Regions from separate parts of the uncultured Bacillus sp. genome, predicted to be linked through region 3. Evidence: riboswitches for the same ligand, from Rfam matches in the RefSeq annotation. Region 3 holds a riboswitch; each other region holds the start of a gene.
What was found. A riboswitch is a leader RNA that binds a small molecule or an ion and turns the genes downstream of it on or off. The one in region 3 is predicted to bind S-adenosylmethionine.

Region 1: another riboswitch for S-adenosylmethionine. It lies ahead of Q5C82_RS05465 (2-hydroxyacid dehydrogenase); the one in region 3 lies ahead of metE (5-methyltetrahydropteroyltriglutamate--homocysteine S-methyltransferase).
Region 2: another riboswitch for S-adenosylmethionine. It lies ahead of Q5C82_RS06560 (bifunctional homocysteine S-methyltransferase/methylenetetrahydrofolate reductase); the one in region 3 lies ahead of metE (5-methyltetrahydropteroyltriglutamate--homocysteine S-methyltransferase).

Annotation. Positions count from the first base shown of each region.
Region 1 is NZ_CATYRA010000002.1:384,350-394,369, reverse strand. Features, by position in the region: gene Q5C82_RS05470 (molybdopterin oxidoreductase family protein) at 7-2,049, opposite strand; SAM riboswitch class I at 2,198-2,289, shown strand; gene Q5C82_RS05465 (2-hydroxyacid dehydrogenase) at 2,384-3,409, shown strand; gene Q5C82_RS05460 (FGGY-family carbohydrate kinase) at 3,427-4,890, shown strand; gene Q5C82_RS05455 (MFS transporter) at 4,985-6,229, shown strand; partial or broken gene Q5C82_RS05450 (TetR/AcrR family transcriptional regulator) at 6,286-6,846, opposite strand; gene Q5C82_RS05445 (ABC transporter ATP-binding protein) at 6,877-7,593, shown strand; gene Q5C82_RS05440 (ABC transporter permease) at 7,603-8,349, shown strand; gene Q5C82_RS05435 (ABC transporter permease) at 8,343-9,335, shown strand; gene Q5C82_RS05430 (GNAT family N-acetyltransferase) at 9,523-10,020, opposite strand, start outside.
Region 2 is NZ_CATYRA010000003.1:145,392-155,411, reverse strand. Features, by position in the region: gene Q5C82_RS06580 (mandelate racemase/muconate lactonizing enzyme family protein) at 1-463, opposite strand, end outside; gene Q5C82_RS06575 (MFS transporter) at 472-1,740, opposite strand; gene Q5C82_RS06570 (GNAT family N-acetyltransferase) at 1,853-2,710, opposite strand; gene Q5C82_RS06565 (GNAT family N-acetyltransferase) at 2,716-3,165, opposite strand; gene Q5C82_RS06560 (bifunctional homocysteine S-methyltransferase/methylenetetrahydrofolate reductase) at 3,257-5,095, opposite strand; SAM riboswitch class I at 5,186-5,303, opposite strand; gene Q5C82_RS06555 (YajQ family cyclic di-GMP-binding protein) at 5,411-5,902, opposite strand; partial or broken gene Q5C82_RS06550 (S1 RNA-binding domain-containing protein) at 6,001-6,898, shown strand; gene Q5C82_RS06545 (DUF3784 domain-containing protein) at 7,011-7,301, shown strand; gene Q5C82_RS06540 (DegV family protein) at 7,343-8,194, opposite strand; gene Q5C82_RS06535 (YitT family protein) at 8,331-9,173, shown strand; gene Q5C82_RS06530 (BsuPI-related putative proteinase inhibitor) at 9,192-9,647, shown strand; gene Q5C82_RS06525 (DUF3813 domain-containing protein) at 9,678-9,875, opposite strand; gene Q5C82_RS06520 (hypothetical protein) at 9,876-10,020, opposite strand, start outside.
Region 3 is NZ_CATYRA010000009.1:113,728-123,747, reverse strand. Features, by position in the region: gene ohrR (organic hydroperoxide resistance transcriptional regulator OhrR) at 21-464, opposite strand; gene Q5C82_RS15550 (organic hydroperoxide resistance protein) at 606-1,016, shown strand; gene Q5C82_RS15545 (glycosyltransferase family 2 protein) at 1,141-2,244, shown strand; gene Q5C82_RS15540 (nucleoside deaminase) at 2,250-2,720, opposite strand; gene Q5C82_RS15535 (histidine phosphatase family protein) at 2,855-3,481, shown strand; gene metE (5-methyltetrahydropteroyltriglutamate--homocysteine S-methyltransferase) at 3,520-5,808, opposite strand; SAM riboswitch class I at 5,936-6,091, opposite strand; gene isp (serine protease Isp) at 6,223-7,182, opposite strand; gene rsbRB (RsbT co-antagonist RsbRB) at 7,405-8,238, shown strand; gene thiX (HMP/thiamine ABC transporter permease ThiX) at 8,271-9,035, opposite strand; gene Q5C82_RS15510 (ABC transporter ATP-binding protein) at 9,010-10,020, opposite strand, start outside.

The DNA.
Region 1 (10,020 bases), on a different contig from region 3:
TTTCGTTCATGCTTTTTCAATCTGTACACGTCCTGAAAAAAAGGTGGCCCCGCCTCCCATATCGGACAAGCGGTCTGGGGTAAGCGCGTTTACAAGCTGTTTTTTTCCTGGTTCATCCGCCCATAACCCTTGGCTGACTACGACACCGGGCAGCACCTGTTCTCCGACTGCAGCGGCCAGCTCGCATTCTCCCCGGCCGTTCCAAATTCGTACAGGATCCCCGTCAACGATCCCATATTCTTCAGCATCTTTTGTGTTGATAAAGAGCTTTGGCGTCTTTTCAAGCTTGATGTGCTTTGCATTGTTGGAAAACGTTGAGTTTAAGAAATTATGGTTTGGCCCCGGAACATACATAAACGGATATTCGTCATCGCATGTAAGAGGCGTATGTGTCGGTAAAGCCGGGAAACCGGCTTGTTTCATTTTCTCTGAATATAATTCTATTTTTCCGCTTGGAGTCGGAAGTTCGCCTGGAAACAGCGGCTTTTCGCGTTTCGCTTTCATAAATGAATGCTTAGAAAGTGAATCATAATCAATCTCCGTCAAATACGGATTATCTGGATGGTCAAGCGCCTGGCGGATTAATTCTTCATCTGAATCTTTGAGCTCCTTGTCTGTGAATCCCATTGCTTCAGCCAGTAATCGGAACACCTCAGTGTTAGACTTACTTTCTCCATATTTCTCAATCACCGGCTGCTGAAGCTGGATGTAATGGTGCCAGTAGGATGTATAAAAATCAGTGTTTTCAAAAGCGGATGTTGCAGGCAGTACAATGTCCGCATATGCAGCCGTTTCCGTTAAAAATAAATCATGAACCACAGTAAACAAGTCTTCCCGCAGCAAGCCCTGTCTGACTTTATTCGCTTCTGGCGCGACAACGGCCGGATTTGTCCCGTAAATAAAAAGAGAACGAATTGGCGGATCTGTTTCCAAAAGCACTTTGCCCAGCTGATTCATATTAAACGATCTCGGTGTGCGACCCTTCAGCAAGTCAGACCGCTGCAAGGCATTTGTGTTATATTCTAAAATTCCGCTGTTATGCTTAATTGCACCGCCCCCTGTGTGCAGCCATTGGCCGGTGATTGCCGGAAGACAGGCAATCGTCCGTACAATCATCCCGCCGTTATCGTGGTGTTGGAGTCCGTTTCCGATTCTAATAAAAGCAGGGGAGGTTTCGCCGTACATTCTTGCCAGCTGATAAATATCTTCGGTACTGACACCGGTGATCAGTGATACCTTTTCTGGATCATACTGTTTCACGTGTTCACGGAGCTCTTCATAGCCGACCGTGTATTCAGACAGAAATGCTTCATCATGAAGGTTTTCTTTAAATAAGATGTGCATGATGCCAAGAGCAAGTGCGCTGTCGGTTCCGGGTTTTATGGGAATAAACCAATCTGCGAGACGTCCTGTCTGGTTTTTATGAACATCAATCACGACAATTTTGGCACCTTGTTTTCGTGCTTTTTGGGCGATGGTAATTTGGTGCATATTTGTGCTGACCGCGTTGATTCCCCAAAAAATAAATAGTTTCGTATGAATGGTTTCCTCGGGATCGATTCCCGCACTTATACCCATCGTATATTTATAGCCTTCAGATCCCGCTTTGCTGCAAATCGTCCGTTCAAGCTGGCTTGAGCCCATGCGGTAAAAGAAACGGCGGTCCATTCCTTCAGCTGTTAATTTGCCCATATTACCGTAAAAACTGTAAGGAAGTATGCTTTCAGCACCCTCTTCATCAATCAGCTGTTTCCAGCGGGAGGTGATGGTATCGATCGCCTCTTTCCAAGAAATCGGTTCAAATATTGCCCGGCCTTTCGCACCTGTCCGTTTGAGAGGTGTAGTCAGCCGCTTTTCATCATAGATGCGCTCTGTCATGTTTCGGACTTTGTTGCATATGTTTCCGGCTGTGACAGGATGATCAGGATCACCTTGGACTCTCACAATTTTTCCGTCTTTTTTATGTATTAACAATCCGCACTGATCCGGGCAGTCAAGCGAGCAAACGGATTTAAAAATGCCGTTTTGTTGTGTGGCAAAAGATTTCATGGCCCAGTTCCTCTCTCTAGTTAGATATATTGTAAGAATTATAACATTTCGGATGATAACGTCAATTCTGAAAAAAAGAGATTGACATCAATCTGAGACTTCTTTATGATAAACGTATTCTTCATTCTGAAAATTACATACTCAACATTTTCTATCCAGAGAGGTGGAGGGACTGGCCCTATGAAACCTCGGCAACATTATTGTGCCAATTCCAGCAAGCGTCAGCTTGAAAGATAGGAAAGCAAGGTTTATACCGGCGTCTGTCTGTAAACAGGGCACGCTTATACATGAATCTCTTTCCATCTTCGGAAAGAGATTTTTTTTATGAAAAAATATGATGAAAAGGATGTTTTGCACCATGACGGTTTTGATTACAGCACCGTACAACGAAGAAGGACGAAAAGAGGTTGAAAAATTGTTCGGCTCAGTCACTTATCATTCCTGGAAGGAACAAGGCCGGGCATACCGGGAAGATGAACTCATTCAGCTACTAAAAGAAACACATGCGATAGGCTTGATTACTGAGCTTGATCAAGTAACAGACAGCGTATTTGCATCTGTTCCAGAACTTTCATTTGTCGGTGTGTGCAGAGGAATGCCCTCCAATGTGGATGTGGCCGCAGCGTCAAAAAGAGACATACCCATTTTTTATACACCCGGGCGGAATGCACAAGCGGTTGCTGAAATGTTTATCGGTCATGTGATTTCCTTTCTCCGCCATACCAGCACCTCTAATCAATGGCTGAAGGATGGGAAATGGGACAGCGATTACTTGCAGGCTTATGCCAAATTTAAAGGGAACGAATTAACGGGAAAAACGGTCGGCATGGTGGGGTTCGGCGCGGTTGGGCAAAGGATTGCAAAACTGCTGACTGCGTTTGACTGTAAAGTAAAGTATTACGATCCATACGTACAAGACGATCATCCGCTATATGAAAAAGTATCTCTTAAAACGGTGTTTTCAGACAGTGATATCGTTTCAGTCCAACTGCCTCGTACCGAGGAAACACTGGGACTTATTGATCGGACGTGTTTTGATCTGATGAAAGAGAGTGCGATTTTCGTCAATACTTCAAGAGCGGTTGTGGTAAACCGTGAAGATCTTTTATCTGTACTAAAAGAACATAAAATCAGAGGAGCGATTTTAGACGTTTTTTATCATGAACCTCCAGAGAAATCAGATTACGAATTCATTTCATTGCCTAATGTTCTGGCAACACCGCATCTCGCTGGAGCAACCTTTGAAGTGGAGGATCATCACGTGACGATCCTGAACAAAGCCCTCAAAAGGTGGAAGGTTGAAAAAACTCTCAATATTCCGACATTGTATAACAAAGATGAGCTGAAAACAGAGGTATAAGAAAGGAGGTTAGAGGAATGAAAAAACAAAAAGGCTATCTCGTTTTTGATATCGGCACAGGGAATGCGAGAGTAGCGGTCATGAGTGTATCGGGTAGCGTTCAAACGGTTGAAAGGGAGGACATCGTGTATGCCACCGAGACGCTTTACCCGGACAGCTGTTATTTTTCTCCTCAGGTGCTGTGGAAGCAAGTGATGAAACTGGCAAAACGTGCGCTTTCTCGTTCAGGTGATATTGACATTATTGCTTTGACATCGACGAGTCAAAGACAGGGGATTGTTCTGATCGATCAAAACGGCGACTCTTTTCTCGGGCTGCCGAACATTGATAATCGCGGCCGTGAGTGGGAGGAGAGTATACCCAATCAGGAAGAGATATACAGCCGCACAGGCCGCCTCCCGACTGCTCTTTTTTCTGCACTCAAGCTTTATGGTTTAAAACAGCGTCAGCCCTCTTTATGGGAAAAGACTGCTAGCTTTACAAGCATCAGTGATTGGGTGACATATCAGCTGAGCGGAATTTTGACATATGAACCATCGCAGGCAACCGAAACCCTGCTGTTTGACGTGAAGCAAAACACTTGGTCAGAAGAGATGTGCGGCATATTCGGCTTTTCACCATCCATCCTTCCGTCTCTCGTAAGAGCGGGAACAGCGATTGGAACGATAACAAATGAATATGCGTCCGAATTAGGCCTTTCTATAAATGCGAAGGTTATAGCAGGGGGCGGTGATACACAGCTGGCTGTGAAAAGCACTGGCGCTGCGCTTGAGGACATTGTCATCGTATCAGGGACAACAACGCCAATAACCAAAATTACTGTTGATCATGGCGACACAAAACATAAAGCCTGGCTGAACTGCCATACAGATCAAGGGCATTGGCTTGTGGAAACGAACCCCGGAATTACCGGCCTGAATTATCAAAAATTAAAACAGATTTTTTATCCAAATGAATCGTACGAAGTGATGGAGGAAGAGATTTCTGCCCTTGCTAAAGAAGACAATGCATGTGTGGCAGCTCTCGGTTCTTACTTATCGGCAGAAAAGAATGCGTTAACGAGAGGCGGATTTCTTTTTGATGCCCCGCTTTCTGCAAATTTAAAGAGAGCACATTTTGTACGTGCAGCACTGCAAGAGATCGCATTTTCGATCAAATGGAACTTTGACATTTTAACAGAGGTTACTCCGTTTGAACGTGACTATGTTTGGGTGTGCGGAGGAGGATTCCAAAGCAAAGCACTCACTCAATATATCGCGGACCTTCTTCAGAAAAAAGTCTATGTTCAAGAGGGATATCATCAGGCATCTGTCGTGGGGGCTGCAGTCATTTGCAACGAAACCCTTCAATTGACGGAAGAGATGTCAGCAAATGTCCGGGTGATCGAACCGCAGGACTGTCGGGTCGAACTGGCTTTATATGAGGAATGGAAGCAAACACAGCGTTTTTTTTCAGGATCAGAAAGCAAAGTGTTGATATAAGGCGGAATGTGCTGCTGTTTTAAGGAATGATCTAATTTTCGGCTTTAATAAGGTAATACGGTAATTGATATCAGCATCTAAGGAGGAGACAGATATGTTAGATAAAATTGGAATACCAAAGCGGCTTGCTTGGGGGTTTTTAGGTGTAGTTTTGTTTATGATGGGAGACGGGCTTGAACAAGGCTGGCTCAGCCCGTTTCTGATCGAAAACGGACTTACAGTTCAGCAATCCGCTTCAATTTTTAGCATTTACGGGATTGCGCTTGCCATAGCTTCCTGGTTTTCAGGTGTATGTCTCGAAGCATTTGGCGCAAAACGGACGATGTTTATGGGGCTGTTGTTTTATGTGATCGGTACAGCTGCCTTTATCGTGTTTGGATTTGAGCAGCTGAACCTTCCTGTGATGTATGTAACTTACTTCGTGAAAGGGTTAGGCTACCCGCTTTTTGCTTATTCTTTCTTGACATGGGTCATTTACAGAACACCGCAAAACAAACTGAGCACTGCTGTCGGCTGGTTTTGGATTGCATATTGCCTGGGCATGTTTGTGTTCGGTGCTTGGTACTCAAGCTATGCGATCAAAGCATTCGGTTATTTGAATACGCTTTGGAGCTCTATATTCTGGGTATGTCTCGGTGCTCTCTTCGCATTGTTTATCAATAAAGACCGTTTTGAAAAGAAGAAAAGAAAAAGATCAGAAACAGCCGAGGAACTTTTAAAAGGGGTCACCATTCTTTTTACGAATCCGCGGGTGCTTACAGGGGGAATCATCAGAATCATCAACAGCATTGGTACATATGGTTTCCCAGTCTTTTTGCCGATACACATGGCTCAGCACGGAATTTCAACCAATGTGTGGCTGCAGATTTGGGGAACGATTTTTCTGGGAAACATTGTGTTTAACCTTATCTTTGGAATTGTCGGCGATAAATTCGGCTGGAAAAATACCGTTATTTGGTTTGGCGGAGTCGGCTGCGGTATTTTCACCGTCCTATTATATTATGCTCCTGTTTTCTCCGGTGGAAGTGTAGCGGTTGTCAGCGTGATCGGCTTTATTTGGGGAGGTTTGTTGGCAGGCTATGTGCCGATCGGCGCCATTGTGCCGACGGTGGCCGGAAAAGACAAAGGAGCGGCCATGTCTGTATTGAATTTGGCTGCAGGTTTATCAGCGTTTGTCGGTCCTGCGCTCGCTTGGCTGTTCATCGGTCTCGTCGGTGCGCAAGGCGTCGTCTGGATCTTTGCGGTTCTTTACCTTGCGAGTGCAGTCATGACGAAATGCATTCATATACCTGAGGAAAAAGCAGTGAAGGAGGAAACGTCTCCTCAATATGCATCCTAATCAGAAAGCGCCCTGTCTCAGGGCGCTTTTTATCATTTGTTCAGTAATGTAAGGATTTACGATACGGAATGCTGTAGAAATGGCTGATCGGAGCGGGGTTTCATCATCACAGTCAACCCGATGAGAAACAAAATAAAGGTCTGCGCCGTTTGTTCAGCGTTAATCTCGCTTTTTAACTCGCCTGAACGAATCCCTTTTTAGATCGTATCTTGAAAAATGGCTGCAAGAGATATTTGATGCTCTCGAGTGAGAGATTCGTAGGTTTTATCTTGGGGGATGAGTTCTACCACCGTGCTGAGGCTGAAACAGCTGCGCGATTTGTTTCTTCTTCGTATTCTTCTGCAATCAGACCTTCAAAAAAGGAGCGGAATGCTTCTTTTACGGATGAGTGATTATCCAGTCTGGCTCACACAGAAGTGGAATGGGCTTGCGAATATTTCCGTAGCACCGCTTCAAATAGCTGTTTTTTATCGCAAAAAGGCTGAGTAAATACTCGGGCTTTGAATCCCCATTTTGGCTGTTAAGTCGCTTAAAGAAATGGCTTCGTAGCCTTTCTCCCAAAATAGATTCTTAGCGGCTTCCAACGCTTGATCTTCATTGAATAGCGGATATAAAATTTTTCTGAATGAAAATAGACAACATGTTGAGTGAAGAAAGGCATCGGGATTGTGCCTCAAGATATCGCGATTTATGAGGAAATTTCCGCTGAGAAAAATGTTCGTTTTTTTGCGAGCCTTTATTCGCTTAAAGGAGAAGAACTGAAAAGCCGAGTAAAAGAGGCTTTGGAGCTTGTACAGCTTTATGACAGGAAAGATGACAAGCCTAAGACGTTTTCTGGCGGGATGAAAAGAAGATTAAACATTGCGTGCGCCATTGCCCATCAGCCGAAACTGATTATCATGGATGAGCCGACAGTAGGAATCGATCCGCAATCTCGGCATCACATTTTGGAATCGATAAAAGAGCTGAAGAGAAGAGGCGCGAGCATTATTTACTCAACACACTATATGGAAGAAGCCGAGGCTATTTCAGATCGCATTATCATCATGAATGAAGGAAAAATCATTGCCAATGGAACAAAAGATGAGCTATATAGAGAAGTGAATAAAGAAATGACATATGCTTTTCAACTGACACATGCTCAGCAATTAAATAAAAACTCAATTAGAGAGGTCAAAGGAGTGACAGGAGTTGATTTCTCAGACCAACAACTAAAAGTGACCGTTCGGCAGAACCAAGATCACCTGAGTGAAATCATAGCAGAATTGGGGGCCCAAGGGTGCGGCATCCTAAGCATGAACAAAAAAGAGGCATCGTTAGAAACGGTATTTTTAGAGCTGACGGGAAGAAATTTAAGAGATTAGGAGAGCAAAATGAGTTTGTTAAAATTGATAACGTTTGATCTTATGAATATTGTAAGGAATCCGGTTCTCGTGATCGCCAATACGGCTTTTCCATTCGTTCTCATTCTGGTCATGGGCTTTGTTACGAAAAACAGCTTTGGAGCGGGCGGTGTCAGTTCATACGATTATTACGGAGTAAATATGATGATTTTCGCTGCGGCTTTGATCGCTATGACGGCCTCTAATACGTTTATGGAGGAAAAGGTGAAGAAAGCAAACATTCGCATTGTGTATGCGCCGGTTTCGACAACCAGTATTTATCTTTCTAAATTACTATCAACCTGGATATTCAGTATTATCATGCACAGCGTGAATGTGTTGATTGCACATACGGTTTTTCATTTGAACTTTGGAGGACAGGATCTCCCATATTTCATGCTCTTATTGTACATATTTTTATTTTTCGGCTGCTGTTTTGGGACAATGTTTTGCTGTTTGTTCAAAAATGAAGAACAGGCGAACGGGATCATGCAAATTCCGATAGCTTTTTTTGTTTTCTTTGGCGGTGTATTTTTCGGGATTCACAGATTTGGAGATACCGTCAATAAGATATCGCTTCTTTCTCCGGTTAAATGGGTAACAGAATGTTCATTTCGCCTCATATATGATCACGATTTCAGTATGCTGCTGCCTGTTATGTCAGGACTATTATTTGCTTCAATCATTTGTATTGGCGTTTCGCATGTTGTATTTAAGCCGGAGGGATATGTATGCTGAGTTTATTTCAAAACAGGTGGGAGCGAATCCTTACCAAAAAAGCCATTATCATCATTGCGTTGATCATCATCCCTCTGATGATTGGCGTTGCGATTATGTTTTCCGGGAAACCGGTTTTCAAGGAAACGATCGCTTTTGTAACAGAGCAGGACGATGTGCACCATATGCCGAGTGATTCAGCATTTATAGTGGTGCCGGTACATCAGAAGCCGAAGTTTTCTGATCTGGTGTTAGGGAAATATGCAGCTATCGTAGAAAAAAATCAACGTGATTACAAAGTGACCACTTTGAAAAGTAAAGCTGATCAAAAAATGATTCAGCAATTTTTTGAGACTGGAAAAATGCCGGGCAGCTACCGGGGAGAGGATGAATTAAGGACTGAACGGGGAACAGGAACGAATATATTAGGCTTTATCGTAATGCTTGTATTGATGCAAGGTGTGGCATTGGCTTCGTTATATCCAGAAGACCGGATGCTCAAAACCTTCAGAAGGATTTTAGTGTCTCCCGTACATGTGGGTAAATATTTGCTTGTTCAGTTTATCTTTACGTTTTTATGTTTATACATACCCACTTATTTGGCCGTCGTGATTACAAATGTATTCTTTCATACTGGAATTGGGTTCCGTTTGGACATTCTTGCCGGGTTACTGGGTGTTCTTATCATGCTTGGAACAGCATTCGCTATCTTCATGGCTTCTGTGATGGAGCGAAATATCAGTTTGATGGCGAGCGGTATCAGTGTGATCACGTGTGTATTGTCAGGCTGTTTTACTTCTTTTGCTCCACATCATCCATTATTGAATGACCTTTGTGCGATACTGCCGCAAAAAGCGTATATGACTTTCATTCATGGAGTGGAAATGGGGCATACAATGTGGGAATACAAGACTCAGGTTGTCTACATTCTGATGTGGTCGGCTGTGTTTTGTTTCCTTGGAGGTTATATTACAAGAAAAAGGATCAATAAAGGGATTTATGAATAGGGGAAATAGAACATGAGATGCATAGACCACTATGCATCTTTTTTATTTTTGTAAGTTATATAAGCGCATAAGGGTGAAAATCTTGAAGGAAGTGATCAAGAATCAAGATGTCATAGCTGGTGCAGGTCATGATTCGGACATTTAAAGGGAAGGAGATGTACATACAGATCGAGAGAATGCCGTCCGTTCATTCCCTTGATTTTAAAAGAGAATATATATTTGTATCATAAGGGATTCCATTTTGATACATGTACTGTCTTAAGACGCCTTCTTTTTGAAATCCCATTTTTACGAGCAGTCGATTTGAGGCATCATTTTCAGTAAAAACTACTGCGCCAATACGTGTCAGTCCAAGGGCGGCAAACCCGTAGGATACAACCTCTGACACGGCTTCTGATGCAAATCCGTTTCGCCAATGTGCAGGGATGATTTCATAACCGATCTCTGCACGCCTATGCTTTTGAGCCAAAGCATGAAAGCCGATTGTTCCGATCAGTTCTTTGGTGTCTCTTCTTTCAATACCCCACCGTATCCCGCGTTTTTCTTGATAAAGGCCGGCAAACGTTTGAACCATTGAATTGGCCTCTTCTATAGATGTCATGTTTTCAAGTCCGTAATGGCGTGTCACCTCATGGTTTGAAAAACAAGCAAAAATGGCTTCTGCATCTTGATCTTTGATTTGTCT
Region 2 (10,020 bases), on a different contig from region 3:
TTTGCTTAAAGCCCTTTTTTAACTGGGCTTCAACGTTGGAAACCGAACGGCTGATCCATTGCGGCAGGTCTGAATACGATTGGAAGGAGGCGTATACAGGGATCTCTTCTCTGTACTGCCCGCCCCATAGTTCGCAAATAGAACAATCCGCAGCTTTAGCCGCAATTTCTGTCAGCGCCATGCTTACAGCGGAGGCCGCGCGCTGATGCCATTTTTGAATCGTGCGCACTAATGGCAGGCGGCTGCCGGCCTGTTTTCCTAAAAGAAAGGGAATGATCCGTTTGGTAAAACCGATATGGAGAGCCGGGAGCCAATCAACGCATTCTCCCCAGCCGTCAATTCCGCTTTCTGTGACAATTCTGATGAGATAGCAAGTTCGATATTGTTTAAACCCGTTTGCGTCACCGTACGGCTCTTCTAATCGATGCAAAAGCGGAAAAGTATCAACCCGTTCGATTTTCAAATTGGATGCTACCTTTCCTCAGCCGGCTGAAGCCGATTGCCTGCCATTTTAGGATCTTCTTTTTCTTTTGTTTCTTCTTTGTTTTGATTCACATGGATCAGCAAAATCACGAGAATGCCGACAACAAGCGTCAATCCCGCTATGCTCAAAAACATGCCGGGTCTGGACCATTGCATCAGGCGGCCGAAAATCGGAGGCCCGATGGCAACCCCTAAGAAACGAACCGATCCGTAGAGCGAAGTCACAAATCCCCGTCTTTCTTTCCCGACAGCTCCGGTAATAAAGCTGTTCACACAAGGAAGAACAAGTCCTGAACCGATACTGCTCAACACGAGAACACTGATAAATAGGACAAGGTTCTCAATGAATGACAGTGCCGCGTAAGACACGGTCATGAATGCCAATCCGAGTACGATCAGCTTTTTCATTAACGATTGCTTTTGGCCAATTTTGCTACCGGTTGTATAAGACGTTACACACATGACCAAAAGCGGGATCGCCAAAATCAAGCCTTTTTTGACGCCGTCGGTATCGTATGTTTTTTCTAAGACATCTGATAGATAAAACAGGATGCCGAATAAAGTAAACAGGCAGGTCGCCCCGGCTAAATAAGCGGTAAACAGCCATCTGCCTTCATGTTTAAAAACACTTAAGAGCCCTTTCGCATATTTTCCGATCGGGGGCGGTTCTTTTTCCTTTTTCTTTTCTTTAATAAAAATCCAAGTCAGCACAATTGAAATGATACAAAATACTGGGAAGGCAAAAAATGCGCCATACCAGACAAGCAGGGCGATAAGCGAGCCGATGATCGGCGAAAGCACTTTCCCCATGCCGTTTGAAGCTTCAACGAGGCCGAGCACCTTGCTTTCCTGGGCGCCTTTAAACAGATCCCCTGACAGTGCCATGGCGATCGGGCCGGTCCCGGCTGCCCCGATTCCCTGAAGCGCCCGTCCTGCCATGATCCAAGGGTACGCATTGTCAAAAAAACCTGCCGCAAACCCGGCTAATAAGCCGCCGGCACCATACAAAAATAAGCAAGGGATAATGATGACTTTCCTTGAGAATCGGTCAGCGAGATAACCGACAATCGGAATCGCAAACGCCGCAATCAAGGAAAATACTGTGATCACGAGACTGACTTGAAATTGTGATAAATGAAGTTCAGATTTCATTTTTGGCAAAATCGGAATAAGCATCGAGTTTCCAAGTGTTAATATTAAAGGGATTGAACCGATTGCGACAATCGTCATTCCGTTATTTTGTTTTGATGATTCCATCTCAGAGCACACTCCTTTTCTTCTGCTTAGAATGTCCCTGATAGCTTCGTTTATTCAACGTTTAGACAGTAAAAAAACCGAACAGAAAATACCTGTTCGGGAAAAAAGAGGATTAACCGAGAGCCTGTGAAATCAACGCATATAAGTGTCCATTTTGGATAGGAAGCTTCTTTTTCCGGTAAAGCATAAGCGGAGGCTCATCGTCTGCATGAAATCCCATTTCCATCAGCCTGCCATGCAAAGATGTGTGTTCACCCGGTATATCGATGCGCAACGGACCTTGTTTGCCGGCGGCCAGCCTGTTGATGAATTGTGCAGCCACGTCTGATGATGGGGCGATGATGGGGCCGAATTTCAGATTGGCAGGTGTCTGTACAGATAGGCCGTAGCCAATCAGATGTCCCTCATTGTTTCGGGCGATGACGCATTCCTCTGAAGTGGAAATAAGCTGCTGAAGAAGGTTTGTTCGATCTCCGCCAAAGGCAGCCAGATCGGCCGCGGCTAATTCTTGAAAGTCTTGTTCTCTAAAGGCCGTCAGTTCAGCATCAAGATGATCTTGGTTTTCAATCGGTTGAAAACGGTGACAGCTGTACTTTCGGACTGAACCCGCTGTTTGAAAACCCGCTTTCTCATAAAGCGGCAAACCTTCTTTTGTGGCGCAAAGCCTGATAGCGGTGCTTTCATCCGTTTGGCTGATACACGCGTTCACCATCCGCCGTCCGAGACCGAGCCGTTTGTATTCTTTGTCTACGATGACGAGTCCGATAGAGGCAAGACGGCCAAACAAAAACAAGCCGATGCAGGAAATAATGTCTCCGCGGACATTTTGATAACCGAAAAAGCGCCCCTGTTGGACAAGCAATGCCAGCTCTTGTTCGCCATAATCAGGCCACCCGGCTTGCCTGCAAAGCCGCAATAGTCCGGGGGTATGTTCTTCATTAAGCTCAATCAGCTCATCCATTACCTTCATACGGGTCACCTGCTTGTTCCGAATGTTTTGTACATGACAACATGAGTGCCGATGCCGGGAATCTCAAACGGTTCGCCAAGATCTTTCCAGCCAAGCTTTGCGTAGTAGCCTTTGACATGTTGTCTTGCATTGCACCAGACCGCCTGTACGCCTCTGTCTGCCAGTTTTTGCTCCGCATATTTGATCAGCGTGCTTCCGGCTTTTTGCTCGCGATATCCTTCAAGCGTCGCCATGCCTCTCAGCCGATATGCAGGGGATTCCGTTAATAATGGCTGATTTTGAGGGGAAAAAGAAGCGATGCTGATCAGCGTTCCTTCATAAAACACACCGAGATGAAAGGCGCCTTCCGCATGATCCTGTTCATATTTGCATTGTTCGATGGATTGATGGGGACGCAGGATGCGGTGCCGGATGTCGTAAGTATCTTCCGCAGAAATGGCTTTAACTTCGAGCATGATGTTCCTCCTCATAAACTGATTTTCTTTTATCGTAACACGAATTACATTGAAAAAGACCGCCCGATTGGCTCAGGCAGTCTTCTAGGTATTAATGCAAATAGATATTTTGGCGCTGCTCATCTTTTTGCTGAATGTACGAAGTGAGCTCGGCGGTTAAGTCAGATCTGAGAAAAGGCGTAATCAAGTAGATGCCGTTAAACAGCTCGCATGCCGTATCCAACAGGGAGCGTGCAATCGCAAGGCCTTCCGCTTTTTGTTTCTCTTTATCCTCGCCGGCGAGAGCCATTTTTTCGCGAATAGAGTCAGATAGCTTAATGCCCGGAATTTCATTGTGGATGAATTCAGCATTTCGGCTGCTTGTGAGCGGCATAATGCCGATATAGACCGGTGTCTTCAGATGCTTTGTTTCGTTATGGATATCGACAAGCTGCTGCTCGGAATAGACAGGCTGTGAAACAAAATAATCGGCGCCGCAATCTATTTTTTTCTCCAGCCGTTTTACCGCTTTATCCAGATGGCGGACGTTAGGATTAAATGCGGCGGCGACTGAGAAATTCGTTTTCTTGCCAAGCGGTTTTCCAGACAGGGACAGTCCTTCGTTGAATTGTTTGATCAGCCTGATTAAATCAAAGGATGTTAAATCATACACAGACGTCGCACCCGGAAAATCCCCGATCTTAGAAGGATCGCCGGTAATGGCCAGCACGTCATTCAGCCCTAACGTATCAAGGCCCATTAAATGTGACTGCAAGCCGATAATGTTTCGGTCACGGCACGTAATATGGACAAGGGAGCGCATATCGAGCTGTTGCTTCACAAGGGCGCCGCAGGCAACATTGCTGATCCGCGGAGTAGCCAGGGAATTGTCAGCGAGGGTCAGGGCGTCGATTCCCGCTTCTTTTAATTCAGCAGCGGCGGACAGAAATTTGTCAAAGCTCAATTTTTTTGGTGGATCCAGCTCTACGATAATGGAGCGTTTTTTCGCTGCGATCTCATTCAGGCCCGGTTCTGTCCGCTCATCCTGAACAGAAATGAATTCCTTAGGCCGGGTTTTGACTTCTTTATCTGTAATCGGAGCAAGCCCGCCAACCGCTTCCGCCATCGCCCGGATGTGATTCGGCGTGGTGCCGCAGCAGCCGCCGATAATCCGTGCGCCTTGCTTGCGGAATTCTGACGCGCTGTTTTGAAAATACGTGTCGTCTGTTTCATAGACGAGCCGGCCTTCTTCAAGCGAGGGAAGACTGCTGTTCGGATAAACTGATAAGAACACGTCATCAAAAATCGGCACTTCGCTAAGCGCTTCAATCATGTGATAAGGGCCGAGCCGGCAGTTAATGCCGACGATATCAGCCCCGAGATCCGCAATCGATCGCAATGCTTCAGAAAGCGGTGTTCCGTCCTGCAGTACACCTTGCTCATGCATGGAGACATTAAGCATAATCGGAAGGCTAGTCTCTTTGCGCGCGATTTTCAGCACTTCACGGGCTTCTTCCAAATCGTAATACGTTTCTAACAGCAGCCCATCCGGCTCTTCATGCAGCAGCAGGTACAGCTGTTCGCGAAAGCTGCGTTTGATTTCGTCAAGGCTGTACGCATTTTTATTAAAGGTGCGGATGCCGCCCATTGTCCCCAGCACGTACGCATCGCCTGCTGAAGCCCGCGCGATTTTTACCGCCTCCTGATTCATTTTTTTGATGTCATCCTCAAGCCCGTGTCTGGATAGTTTAATATAATTGGCCCCGTACGTATTTGTTTGAATGATGTTGGCTCCAGCCTCAACGTACGCTTTATGTATGCGCTGAATTTCCTCCGGCTTTGAAATGTTGAGCTCCTCAAAGCATCTGTCAATGCCATAGGAGTAGAGGAGCGTCCCCATGGCACCGTCACCGATTAACACCTGTTTTTGCAAATCTTCTAAAAGTCCCATTGTCTGCCTCCTTTATTCACATTCAGCAAGGAAAAAAGAGAAATAAAAAAAGTCCTCTTAAGAAGAAGACTTTGTCAGTGATTTTGTCTCTTCTTATCTTCCAAGCTGTTCGAGCTTGCTGGATTTAGCACCTTGGTCATGGCTGATTGCCATTACACCGGTTGCTGAAGCTTCGTCGGGCCAGTCCCTCTGCTTCTCTTGATAAGAACGGATATGAAATTTTTGTGTTCAGGAAGTGCTCTAAAGAAAACTGGCATTTTCCCTTTCTCCAAATTTACCGAAAATAAAGACAATAATCAATAGGATTCAGAAAATTTATCTGAAATTAATAAATTGAACGTCAATTGGCAGATCTGCGCCGCGTACTGCTGTGATGATCTGCTGCAGGTCATCCTTGTTTTTTCCAGTGACGCGCACTTGATCATCCTGCACTTGAGACTTTACTTTCAGTCCGGAATTTTTGATGATGGTATTGATTTTTTTGGCGTTGTCCTTGTCAATGCCTTGAACAAGCTTTGCACGCTGGCGCACCGTTCCGCCTGACGCGCTTTCAACCTTGCCGTAATCAATGTTTTTTGTCGGCACGTTTCGTTTAATCAATTTACTGACCAGCACATCTTTCAACTGGCTTAATTTAAATTCGTCATCAGAAACGAGGACAAGCTCCTCTTTATCTAAAGAAATGTCGCTTTTGCTTCCTTTAAAGTCATAGCGTGTGCTGATTTCTTTCAGTGCGATTTGGATCGCATTTAGCACTTCGGGCAATTCCACCTTGGATACAATATCAAATGAACTTTCTTTTGCCATAAGAAAACCTCCATAACATTTAACTTATGTGTTGATTATAGTAGAATAAAGAGAAACTTCCAACAGAACAAAGAATCAATTTGAGATGATTGGAAAAAATGTTAACAGAATCCGCAGAAAAATAAGCGGAACAGGAAGGACGATAGCATGAGACCAGGGCAGCAATTAACCTTGAGTATAGATCACCAAACTGACTTCGGTTACTTTTTAACCGACGGAGAAGATACGATTCTCTTACATAACAGTGAAATAACTGAGGATATCGAAGATAGGGATGAGGTAGAGGTCTTTATATACGTCGACCAGCAGGAAAGACTTGCGGCCACGATGAAAATTCCGGTCATCAGCGCTGATGAGTACGGCTGGGTCGAAGTGGTGGATAAAGTGGAAGATATGGGCGTTTTCGTTGATGTCGGCTTATCTAAGGACGCGCTTGTTGCAACTGAGCATTTGCCGCCATACGAGGATGTCTGGCCGCAAAAAGGGGATAAACTATACTGTATGCTGAAAGTGACGAACCGGGGGCGCATGTTTGCGAAACCAGCGCCGGAAGATATCATCAGCGAACTGTTTACCGACGCTTCAGAAGATCTGATGAATAAAGAGCTGTCAGGTACGGTGTACAGATTAATCGCAACGGGTTCATTCATCATCACAGACGACGGGATCCGCGGTTTTATCCATCCGTCAGAAAGAAAAGAAGAGCCAAGACTCGGCTCAAGAATCACGGGAAGGGTGATTCAAGTAAAAGAAGACGGTTCAGTGAACATGTCGCTGCTTCCGAGAAAACAGGATGCATTGTCTGTAGATGCCGAGTACATTTTGACGTATATGAGAACAAGAAACGGTGCTATGCCGTACAGCGACAAAAGCCAGCCTGACGATATCAGAGAACGGTTTAACATGAGCAAAGCCGCCTTTAAACGCGCGCTCGGCCATTTGATGAAAAACGGAAAAGTGTATCAGGAGAACGGATGGACATACGAGAAAAAATAGAAGGCCGTACAGGTCTTCTATTTTTTATATAAGAACTTCACAAATAAAATTCTGTTACGTATTATTAGGGGAGACAGATTGTTTTGTCAGTTAAAAGACAGGGGGAGCTTTTGTGGACATTCGCATCGATTTTTTATTGGTCTTGATTGCGATGCTTTTCTTTTGGATTGCTTATATGGCAGGAATAAAAAAGCAAACATGGATATTGTCTGGTTTCCGTGAGTCTCGGATACGTGACAAAGACCGTCTGGCTAGAATTGCGGGATACTTTTTTCTGAATTCAGGGATATTTATTCTTTTAAACGGTTTTATTTCATTCCAAGGACAAGATCAGCTGATTCCGCCAATGATTTTGGCATATGGAGTTGGCGTCATCATTTATGTAAACAAAAAAGTAATATAAAACCTCCAGCATATATCAAATATCTGGAGGTTTTTGTTTGCTCATTTTCTTAAAAAGAATACGGCTAATGTGCCGGGACCGGCATGTGAGCCGATCGTAGAACCGATTGAATGCATGATAATCTCTTTCGGATTGAACGTATCTTCAATCAAATTTTTCATGTCAATGGCTTTTTCTTCGTTCGCAGCGTAGCTGATCCCCACGGTTTGATTACCCCAATCATCACCGCGCTCTTTCATTAGTTCGATGATCCGTTTAAAAAGTTTTTTCTGCCCGCGAATTTTTTCTAGAGGCACAAGCTTGCCGTCCTCCATCTGAAGAAGCGGTTTAATATTCAGCAGACCGCCGACAAATGCGGATGTTTTGGAGATGCGGCCGCCTCTTGCAAGATATGTGAGGTCATCAACGGTAAAAATGTGCTCAAGCTGTTCGCAAAAGTTCTTTACAGACGTTTCAATTTCTTGTATTGTATTTCCGTTGATACAGAGATCGGCAGCATGCCGGACAGCCAGGCCGTATCCTAATGAAGCACATTTGGAATCAATGACCCGTAAATCGAAATCGGGGAATTCCTCCTTTACTTCATTGGCCATCATCACAGCTGTCTGATACGTGCCGGAGAGGCCTGAGGAAAAGGCAATGTAAAAAGCGGGATCACCTGTTTCGGCATATTGCAAAAACACATTTTTAATCGTTTGCGGTGAGGCTTGGGACGTCTTAGGCGTTTCTCCATTTTGCATCGCTTCAAATATTTGATCCGCATCAATCGTGACTGCATCCTCGAATTCTTTATCGCTGAGAGAGACTCTGAGCGGAATAAAGCCAATGCCGTTTTCTTCAAAATAAGAACGAGGCAAATCAGCGGCGCTGTCAGCGATGAGATGAACTGTCATATTGCTTCCCTTCTTTCCATTATCGCTCGTTATCATAAGAGTTAAGCCAACTATATCATATTAATTTGCCAAAATCGTGTTCAAATATTTGTTTTAAGGGAAAACATAATAAGAAGAAAGAGCGGAGGAACATGCAATGGTACTAGATCAAACAAAAAAATTACTCATCGTCATCATCGGCGCTTTACTCAATGCGGCCGGGCTGAACTTATTTTTGATTCCGGCAGATGTATATGCCAGCGGATTTACAGGTGTCGCCCAGCTTTTATCAAGCGTCATTGTTCAATATGCCCCCTTTTACATATCGACGGGAACGCTCTTGTTCCTCTTAAACATTCCGGTCGGTATTTTAGGGTGGCTGAAGGTCGGCAAATCGTTTACGGTGTACAGTATTTTAAGTGTCGCACTCACTACTGTGTTTATGGGGATCCTGCCGGAAACAAGCCTGTCACATGACATTTTGCTGAACGCAGTGTTCGGCGGCGTCATTTCCGCGGTCGGTATCGGCTTAACATTAAAATACGGCGCTTCAACAGGCGGGCTCGATATCGTCGCCATGGTGCTAGCAAAGTGGAAGGATAAACCCGTCGGCACATATTTCTTTATTCTCAACGGGATTATCATCTTGACGGCAGGATTATTGCAAGGTTGGGAGAAAGCATTATATACCCTGGTAACACTGTATGTGACAACGAGGGTGATCGACGCCATTCACACCCGCCACATGAAGCTCACGGCAATGATCGTGACGAAAAAAGCGGACGAAATCAAAGAAGCCATTTATGGAAAAATGGTGCGCGGCATCACAACTGTTCCGGCTAAAGGAGCCTTTACGAACGAACAGAAAGAAATGATGATTATCGTCATCACTAGGTACGAATTGTACGATTTAGAGAAGATCGTCAAAGAAGTTGATCCGAAAGCATTTACGAACATTGTTCAAACGACAGGGATTTTTGGTTTCTTTAGAAAAGACTGACGAAAGCAGGTGGAAGTCGTGAAACGGCTGCTTGTGATGCTCCTTCCCGTGCTGCTTTTGATAGGCTGCGGGAAAGATGAGCAGACAGAACCCGATAAGGAGGTATCAGGCGGAATGGAGAATCAAGAGGTTGTTTTATCTGTTGACGCAATTCAGGAGCCTGAACAAATCAAGTTTAACATGTCGCTGAAGAACCAAAGCGAACGTGCTGTCGAGTTTCAATTCAGCACAGGACAAAAATTTGAACTTGTCGTGTATGATTCTGACAACAAAGAAAGATACCGTTATTCGAAAGACAAAATGTTTACGCAGGCTTTTCAAAACATGACATTGGAACCCGGAGAAACATATGATTTCTCTGATGTGTGGAAGGAAGTCCCTGAGCCCGGAACTTACGAGGTAAAGGTAACATTTAAGGGCAGAGCGGAAAATCTCAAGCAGGTTCAGGCTGTTCAGGAGTTTGAAGTCAAATAAGAGGCTATGGCGAATCGCCATAGCCTTTTTTTATTGCAGTTTGTCTAGCTGATCCTGAAATTGATGAAGCTGTTGACGTTCCGCATCTGTCGAATTGGCATACGCAGAAGACACAGCATTTTTGGCTCTCAGAATCGCTTGCTCCTGATCGCCTTCCTCAAAGCCGTTTGTCACCATGACAGCCTGTTGAACAAATGATTTTGCCTGCTGAAACAGTTCATTTCTCATTTAATATTCATACTGCCTTTCTGCCGAGTCTCGTGCTGCGGCATGCTGGTGAGCTTCTTCTAATGTAGACCGATATGGAAATCTTGCGGCGTGTAGCCCGATGGAGTCTTTACCCTGGTGAATAAACCTTCTGGATTTGCTTCGT
Region 3 (10,020 bases):
GATACTCGTATAAGGTATCCTCAATTTTTTTGATGAAGTGTTTCCAGCAATGTATATAGAGCGGATTTTAACTGTTTCAGGTCCTCTCCGGACTGATTTGAAAGCCCCAGGATCGTTCCTGGTATGTCAGCCGCTTTTTCTTTTAGTAACTCCCCGTCCTCTGTCAGGCTGATCAACACGGACCGCTCATCCTCTTCAGATCTTTTTCTCGTAATCAAACCCTGCTGTTCCATTCGCTTTAGCATCGGAGTGAGCGTTCCTGAATCTAAATACAGCAGCTCGCCCATTTTTTTGACAGTTAGCGTTTCGTGCTCCCATAACAAAAGCAAAACCAAATATTGAGGGTACGTCACATTTAGTTTTTCAAGCAGCGGCTTGTATTGCTTTGTCATTTCCCGTGAACTCGCATAAAGCAAAAAACATAGCTGATTTTCCAATTTCATATGGTCAAATTCATTTTCCATCTTGTTCACCAACTCTTTCTGACATTCCATTCTATTGTATCTGAAAAACATCACTTTTCCTATTCTCGGCAAACATAGCATGTTTAAAAAGATCAGAAAGGGAAATATAACAACTAGATACAAATAAGGAGGTTGGAAAATATGGCACTATTTACAGCAAAAGTAACCGCGCGCGGCGGACGGGCAGGACATATTACATCAGATGACGGTGTTCTTGATTTTGATATTGTAATGCCAAATGCCAAAAAAGAAGGACAAACCGGCACAAATCCGGAACAGCTCTTTGCGGCAGGATACGCTGCTTGCTTCGGCGGCGCGCTTGAACACGTGGCCAAAGAACAAAATATCGAGATTGATTCCGAAGTTGAAGGACAGGTCAGCCTCATGAAGGATGAGAGCGACGACGGGTTTAAAATCGGCGTCACACTTGTTGTGAACACGAAAAATTTGGATCGCGACAAGGCGCAAGAGCTTGTCAATGCTGCTCATGATTTCTGTCCTTATTCAAAGGCAACCAGAGGAAATATTGATGTGAAATTAGAATTAAAATAATGACCGGCATCCTGAGGGTTCTCAGGATGTTTTTTTGTGGGGAAGCATGCGGGGCGGGCATGATCTTTTCGAAGTGTGAATACATGTAATAGAGGTGAATTCAGACTAGAGAAAAGGTGAGTACATGAAGAGACCAAAGCTGTCAGTATGTATGATTGTGAAAAATGAAGAACGCCATATTGCACGCTGTTTAGAGAGTGTGCAGCCTATTGCCGATGAAATCATTGTGATTGATACCGGGTCAAACGATCGTACGGAAGACATTTGCGCAAGCTTTCATGCCCGGGTTTATCATCATAGATGGAAACAGGATTTTTCACAGGCGAGAAATGCCAGTCTGCAGCATGCCGAGGGTGAGTGGATATTGATCCTGGATGCCGACGAAGAATTAGATCCGGACACAGGCAGCCTATTGCCTTCGATGCTGGCTGACAGCCTGCCATCTCTCGGTTGCGTGAAGGTTGTGAACTATACAGGGAAGGAATGGGATGAACACGAAGCGTTTGAACAAAGGCAGATCAGGCTGATCCGCAATCAGCAAAACATAACGTTTACGGGAAGGGTTTGCGAAAGGCCTGAGGGAGAAGGGGAAAGCAGTACTTTCTCGCTTCCATGTATCATTCACCATTACGGGTATTTAGAGCAGGAGGCACAGCAAAAGCATAAACACAACATAAGCTTGCTGAATACGGAATTGCTGACATCCAGCACTGACCCGTCTCTCCTTTATCAGAAAGCAGCTGAGTATGACAGAGGAAACGAACATGATAAAGCCCTCCTACTGGCAGTGGATTGCATCAATGAATGTAAAAGAAATATGCAATTTCCGCCGCCTGCTGTCTATTATTTAAAGTTTAAATTATTAATTGACGCAGAACGGTACGAAGAAGCGGAACGCGATATCCATGAAGCGCTGCGACATTATCCGGATTATTGCACGCTTCACTATTATAAAGGGATCGTCATGTATCAGCTTAAAAAAGTCAGAGAAGCGATTGCAGCGTTTGAAGCTTGCCTGCAAACCAATAATGAAAACCATCAGTACGTACAGGTGAAGGGGGCAGCCGATTTTAGATCAAGCTGCTGGCTCGGTGTCTGCCATGCTGAATTGCGTCAGCATATGACTGCTGTTTTGTATTTGCAAAAAGCGCTGAATGCCAACCCGAAGTGCGTCCGGGCACAGCGGCTTCTCAGCGAATTAACAAAGGATCAGGCCGCACATGCCTGATCCTTTTAATATTCTTTCTTATTGGCAAAATCCCGCCATGCCTGAAACGGGGATAAATGCTCCGTCAGTGTCACTTGATAAAAGGGGATCGTTCTTTCTTCAGCAGGTTTATCAATTTCTTCATAAATGAATGAATCATCAAAACCGGCTTCAGCAGCGTCTGTGTGCTCCGCTGCATAGTAAACGGCTTTGGGCCGGGCCCAGTAGATGGCGCCCAAGCACATGGGGCATGGCTCACAACTCGTATACAAAATGCAGTCATCAAGCTGGAATGTTCCAAGTGCTTTGCAGGCGTTCCGAATAGCTGTCACTTCCGCATGGGCGGTCGGATCATTGCTTGTTGTGACATTGTTCTGCCCCTCGGCAATAATGGATCCGTCTTTCACAATAAGGGCTCCGAAAGGCCCGCCAACTCCTGCATTCACTCCATCACGAGCAAGATCGACAGCCCGTTTTAAAAATGTTTCATGATTCATCCCAAACCCTCCTGTCAATTGAGTGTTATAAGTATAGCCGAAAAAGGGGCAAAGAACATTCTCGAAAAAGTGCAAAATAAACAAAGTATTTGGGTGATTTGCTAAGATAAGAGGAGAATAGAGGAGGGGTAATCATGCTGCATTTATATATTGCCAGACACGGACAGACCCAATGGAACGTAGAAAAACGGATGCAGGGCTGGCTGGATTCTGATTTAACAGAACTTGGACTGTACAACGCCCGCGCTCTTGGGGAGCGTCTGAAGGATATTGAATTGAATCAGGTATACATCAGCCCGAGCAAGCGGACAGAAGAGACAGCAAAAACCATACTGGGATCGCGCAGGCCCCCGCTGGTGATAGATCATATATTCAGAGAAATGTCACTGGGCTCATGGGAAGGGAAAAAACAAGAGGATATTGAAAGGGACGAACCAGATCTTTTTCATGCTTATTTTCATTATCCCGAAGCTTATCGCCAGCAGGGATGTGAAACGTTTTTTGACTTTGAAAACCGGGTAAGGCTGGCTCTCCAAACGATTTTAGACAGCCATTCTTCCGGTAATGTTCTCTTGGTTACCCATTCTGTCTTTATATTAATGCTGTTAAATATCATAAAGGGAAGACGCGTTCATGACATATGGAATTCTGCTTACATACATGATACCTCAATGAGCCTTGTGGAATTTGATGAAAATGGAACAGCCAAAATATTAATAGAAGGGGACGGGAAGCATCGGAAACCGATTTCCGCTTTCTAATAGAAAAAACCATCTGCCAAAGACAGATGGTTTCTATTTTATACAAGCTGTGTCTGCTGAGCTCTTGCCTGTTTTGCGGCTTCAACCATGTTTTTCAATGCGGCAACCGTTTCTTCCTGCTGTCTTGTTTTCAATCCGCAGTCTGGGTTTACCCAGAAGCGGTCAGTCGGGCAGACGGCAAGTGCATCAACGATAATGTTGTACATTTCTTCAGTTGACGGCACACGAGGGCTGTGAATGTCATATACACCAAGGCCGAGCCCTTTCAAATACGGATGGTCTTTTAAATAATCTAAAAATCCTCCGTGGCTTCTGCTGTGTTCGATTGTAATCACATCGGCATCAAGATCATTGATCGTATCGACGATGTCTTCGAAGTTGCTGTAGCACATATGTGTATGAATTTGCGTCTCGTTTTTCACGGAAGAAGTGGTTAATCTGAATGCTTCTGCCGCCCAAGTCAAATACTCATTCCAATCTTCGGTTTTTAATGGAAGGCCTTCGCGCAACGCCGGTTCATCTACTTGAATAATTTGAATGCCTGCGTCTTCAAGCGCTTTTACTTCTTTACGAAGGGCAAGCCCGATTTGGAAGGCGATTTCTTTTCTCGAAATGTCGTTTCGAGGGAAGGACCAGTTTAAGATTGTAACAGGACCGGTCAGCATTCCTTTCACATGCTTGGATGTCAGGGACTGTGCATATACCGTGTCTTTCACTGTCATCGGTTCAATAAATTCAACATCTCCGTAAATGACTGGCGGGCGGACACAGCGTGAGCCGTATGATTGAACCCAAGCGTATTTTGTGAAGGCAAAGCCGGCCAGCTTTTCACCGAAGTATTCGACCATGTCTGTCCGTTCAAATTCACCGTGCACAAGCACATCAAGCTCCAATTCTTCCTGAATATCAATCCATCGTTTTGTTTCTGTATTGATAAAGTCTTGGTACTGTTCATCAGACCACTCATTTTTCCGCCATTTTTGGCGTGCGCTCCGCACTTCAGCAGACTGCGGGAAGCTTCCGATCGTAGTCGTCGGCAAAAGCGGAAGGCCGAGAGATTCATTTTGCAGGGCTAAACGTTCCTCAAAAGGAATCGGGCGTTTGAAGTCTTTATCGCTTAATTGCTCAAGCTCTTTCTTTTGTTCAGAATTCGCGCTAGTTGCAAACTGTTTGAGCGCCTGAATATCAGCTTTCGCCTGCTGAATCTGTTCGCTGATCGCCGCTTTTCCTGATACTAAACCTTCTTTCAAAGCTGTCAGCTCGGCTAGTTTTTCCTTTGCGTAGGATAATCCGTTTAGCAGATCCTTCTCCAAATGCTCATCAGGGTGCTTCGCTACCGGGACATGCAGCAGGCTGCTGGAAGGCTGAATCCACAGTTCATCGACTTTTGCAATGCTGAGAATATCAAGAACGGCATCGAGACGTTCTTCAAGATCTGCTTTCCAAATATTGCGTCCGTCGATGACGCCGGCTGCCAGCACTTTATCTGTTGGGAATCCGTGTGTTTTCAGCTGTTCCAGGTTTCTGCCTTTATCGTGAACGAAATCAAGGCCAATTCCCTGTACCGGGTAAGAGATCAGCTCTTCATAAGCATCAACAGAATCAAAATACGTCTGCAAAAGCACATTCAAGGATGAAAGCTCGTTTGTCATGCTTTCAAATAATTCTTTTGCGCCTCGGACATCTTCGGCAGAAGCTGTAACAAGCGCCGGCTCATCGATTTGAACCCATTTTACGCCTTCTTCTTCAAGCTCTTTCAAAAGCTGTACATATAGCGGCACAAGGCGTTTTTGGATCGCTTTTGCTTCAGACGGTTCATAGCCTTTAGCAAGCGTGACGAACGTATAAGGGCCGACAATCACAGGTTTTGTTTCAACGCCGTATTCCTGTTTGATCCGGCGGTAATCTGTGAGCTGTTTGTTTCTTGTCAGGCGGAATTCAATGCTCTCGTCATATTCCGGAACGATGTAATGGTAATTTGTATTAAACCATTTTGTCATTTCACTGGATACAGCGTCTTTTATTCCGCGGGCGATAGCGAAGTATGTATCGGTAGCATCAGTCAAATGTCTGAATCGTTTCGGAATCCAGTTGAAGCTGACTGCTGTGTCGAGTACATGGTCATACTGTGTGAAATCAGAAACAGGCACAACATCAATCTGCTGGTCAATTTGTGTTTTTACTGCGGATAAAAATAGTCCGTCGATTTGCTTTAAAAACGTATCTTTATCAGTGCTGCCTTTCCAATACGCTTCAAGTGCTTTTTTCCATTCTCTGTTCAGTCCAATTCTCGGAAATCCTAAATTCGATGTTTTGATGGTTGTCATTGTTTCTCCTCCTTTATATGTAAAACACTCTCGTTAACCCGCGGATACAGGCTGCTAAGAGGTTTTCCCACAATAAAAAGCCTCTTTCCCATGAGAGAAAGAGGCTTTTCTGCGTAAAACACTGCCTCTCTCATCTCTCAGACACAATCTGATGGAATTAGCACCGTGCCTTATGAGACATCAGTCTCGGCGCGAAAAGCAGTGCGCCCCATTTCACAATGGAATTACGGTCGGTTGCTGTTGGGGTCAAAAGGCCAATCCCTCGCCCAACTCTCGATAAGAGAAAATGTTATTAATTTTTTGAAAAGTTGAATCATTTGTTGGTAATCTTAACAGTAATTCAAATTCGTTGTCAACATAGAATTTGAAATTTGATTGACAATATTTGGTTTATGTTATATAAGAAAAATAATTTTATATGGTCAGCAAATGTGATTGCTCTGCTCTTTCTGCCAGCTCATCAGGAGCGGTTAAATACAGGAATCCATTGCCTGCCAGCGTTTTAGCAATATTAAGCGGAAGTGTCCTGCGGATCAGCTGTGCATAAACCTCAGATTCAGAAAGCTTTCTTTGAAATGATTCTTCTTCATAGCTTTTGATTAAAGCAAGCGCTCCGCTGACATGAGGAGCTGCCATTGAAGTGCCGGTAAGCTTACCGTACTTCTTGTTAGGGAGAGTGGATAAGATATCTTCTCCCGGAGCCACAAGGTCAATCTCTTTATTAGCGTTAGAAAATTCTGATAATTCTCGCGCTACGGAAACAGATCCAACCGCAATGACTTCATTATAAGCCGCAGGGTAGGAAAGCTCTTCTGTTCGTTCGTCCCCGTCACCTTCATTTCCCGCTGCGCACACGACAAGCACTCCGTTTTTGACGGCGTTTTTCACTGCTTCTGCCAGCTCTGGCACATCGCTTGGTCCGCCAAGGGACATTGAGATGATATCGACTTTCTGTTCCACCGCGTAGTTAATGCCGTTAATAATCCATTCGTATTGTCCGCTGCCGTTTTCACCGCCAAGAACCTTCACAATCAATAGGCTTGCCTCAGGCGCGACCCCGGTAATGCCGCCGTTTGAATCATTAGCTGCAATTGTTCCAGCGACGTGTGTGCCATGTCCGTTGTAGTCGGAGATCGCATCTTCCTTGCCGCCGTCATCATCCGTAAAGTTCTTTCCGCCGATGATTTGGTTCTTTAAATCAGGATGGCTTGTGTCGCACCCCGTATCCAATACAGCAATTTTTACATTTTTGCCTTTTACCCCTTTTGCCCACACTTCTGGCGCCTTAATCACTTTAATGCCCTCAGGAAGCTCGTTTACATCCATGATCTGCTCATTCGTCACATACGGGATCAAGCGGATTTCACCATTCATAAAAAAGCCCTCCTTTTTTATGCTTTCAAGTGGATTCAAGGGTGTTGCCTCATATTATATGAAAAAAACAACCGTTCGGACAGAGCCATTTGAAGCATTTTGAAAAAATGGGATACAACCCAAAGAATTAGTAATTTTCAAAATATTGGATGGCTTCAGCATGTATGACTGGGATTCAGCTGTTAGTCAAGTTATAATAGTGTTGGGGAAAGGAGCAGTGTGATGAAACTGAATGAAAAATTATATGCGTTTTTTTCAGAGCATGTGGACCAAATGGCCGAGGAATGGATTGAAACGATGGAGGAAAGTGATCCGAATTCGCTTTACGCCTTACATAATGCATCTGTAACGGAAGAATTGAAAGAGCAGGACAGAGAATTTTACCGGCATCTGAATTACATGTATGTTTTACCGGAAAAACAATTTCTCGAAGAATTTCAAGAGTGGGTCATTGAGCTGACGAACGATCAAAAGCATCTTGACACTCCGGTTCAGTATGTCATTCGGGAGTTTATGAGAAACCGGAGATTATATACGAAGTATTTTGAGAAGTTCGCAGAAGAAAACGAGTCGGCGTTTGAATCGGGAGAGAAACAAAAATGGGCAGATTTGATTGTAAAAGTATTTGATTTTACCATTTATACATTCGTCGATCACGCTGAAATGAATGCCAAACAGCAATTAAACGCCCAAAGAGAAATGATACTAGAATTAAGCTCGCCTGTCATTACACTGAGCAAATCAACAGCTCTGCTTCCGCTTGTCGGTGACATTGATACCGAACGGGCAAAGTTTATTCTGGAAAACACGCTTCAGGCTTGTGCAAAAAGACGCGTGGAGCATCTGTTAATCGATCTGTCAGGTGTTGTGGTGGTTGATACGATGGTAGCACACCAAATCTTTAAATTGATCGAGGCCCTCAATTTGATCGGTGTCAGGTCAACCCTGTCAGGAATCAGGCCTGAAATTGCGCAAACCGCTGTACAGCTGGGAATTGATTTTTCGAATATTACGATTAAAACCAATCTCGCCCAGGCATTAAACTATCATCAATAAGAAAAAATCCGCTATCGCCGATAGCGGATTTTTTATGAGGAAAAACAGAAAGATACGAGAAAAGACCCTGCGAATAATAAGAGAACGAGGCAAAAGAACAGCCAATCGCGCCGGTTGACGGTCAGTGTCCGGTAATATGTCCGTTTTCTGCTTCCTGTAAAACCTTTCGATTCCATCGCCAGCGCTGTCCGTTCCGCTTTTCTAATGGCGCTGGCCAAAAGGGGGATGGTATACCGCTTTAACGCGCTGATTTTCTCAATGAAGCCGCTCTCCGCCGCTCCTCCTCTGATCTTGTGAGCCTGCTGGATCAGCTGGACCTCATCCTTTAAAAGCGGAAGAAAACGAAAGCCTGCAATAACGCCATATGCGAGCTTTGGTGAGAGTTTGCACTGCTGGACAAGGCTCAGCATAAATAAAATCGGATCGGTTGTAAAAACAAACATCATTGATAAGGCGGAAAAGCACAAAATACGAAATCCGAGAGAGATGCCGACAGATACATTATCGCTGTTGATCGAGATAGGGCCGGCTTGAAACAAGAAATTATCCGGTGTTGTCGGAACCTTCCCAAAAACAGCGGCTGTCCATACGCATCCGAATGCCAAAATCAAAAACGGAATCGTAAACAAAAACCATTTTTTCAATGAAATTTTGGCCGCCAATAGGATACCCGCAACGATGATGATATAAAAACACGCAGGAGTGTAAGGATTGTAAATAAACGACAGCATGACAACACAGCAAAAAACGGCTGCTGCTTTCACTGTCGGATTAATGAGATGTAACCGCTGCTTCATCACGCACCTCCTCTTGATATGCCATCCATTCATATAGAAGAGGAAGGGTGAGCTTTGCTTTTTGGACAAGTCCGGTTTCCTGAGAAAATAACTGCGCTGGAGATCCGTCAAAAACCAGGCCTGTATCGTGAAGCACTAGCACGCTGTCGGCATACGAAGACACTAGCTCCATATCGTGTGTAATCATGAGGACAGCGGTTCCTTCTTGCTTAATCCGCTGAATCATGTCCATGCATTCAGCCGCCGTACGGGCGTCCTGGCCAAAGGTTGGTTCGTCTAATAATAAAACCTTTACGTCATGCATGAGCATGGTAGCGACGCTCAGGCGCCGTTTTTGCCCTTGGCTGATTGCAAACGGATGATGATCAGCCAAATGTGCAAGACCGAAACGATGCAGCAGGTGCTGCGCTTTTTTCTCAGTTTCAGCATTTACTTTCTGGCCGAACAGCAGCTCGTCATATACTGTGCCGGCGACGAACTGATGCTCCGGGTTTTGAAAAACAAATCCCATTCGTTTTCGCAGTTCAGTTTCTTTATACGATTGCAGCGGCTTATCATATAGAAGAATCTTTCCGCTTTTCGGCTTCATCAGACGGGCGAGGACGGATAAGAGTGTTGATTTTCCGGTGCCGTTCGGGCCGACAAGCGCCGTCAAAGAGCCTTCGCGCAAGGAAAAGCTGATGTCTTTGAAAATCGTCTGCTGTCCTCTCGTGAACGAAAGGCTGTTGACTTCCAGCACACTCTTCCCGGAAGGAGCTTCATCCTTTTCGGCATGCCCGGTAAAGGGTTCTTTGAAAAGCGTTTCTTTTGATAAAGTAAACGGCATACTGCGTTTTTCCTGCAGGTCACACACTTTTGGAATCGCGATGCCCATTTGCTTTAGAGTTTCCGCTTCGTGCTGAAATAGATCTTCCGTCCGGCCATCGAGCGCTTTTTTGCCTGCTTTGTCCAGCACGATTGTTCTCTCAATCCAAGGCGTCCATTC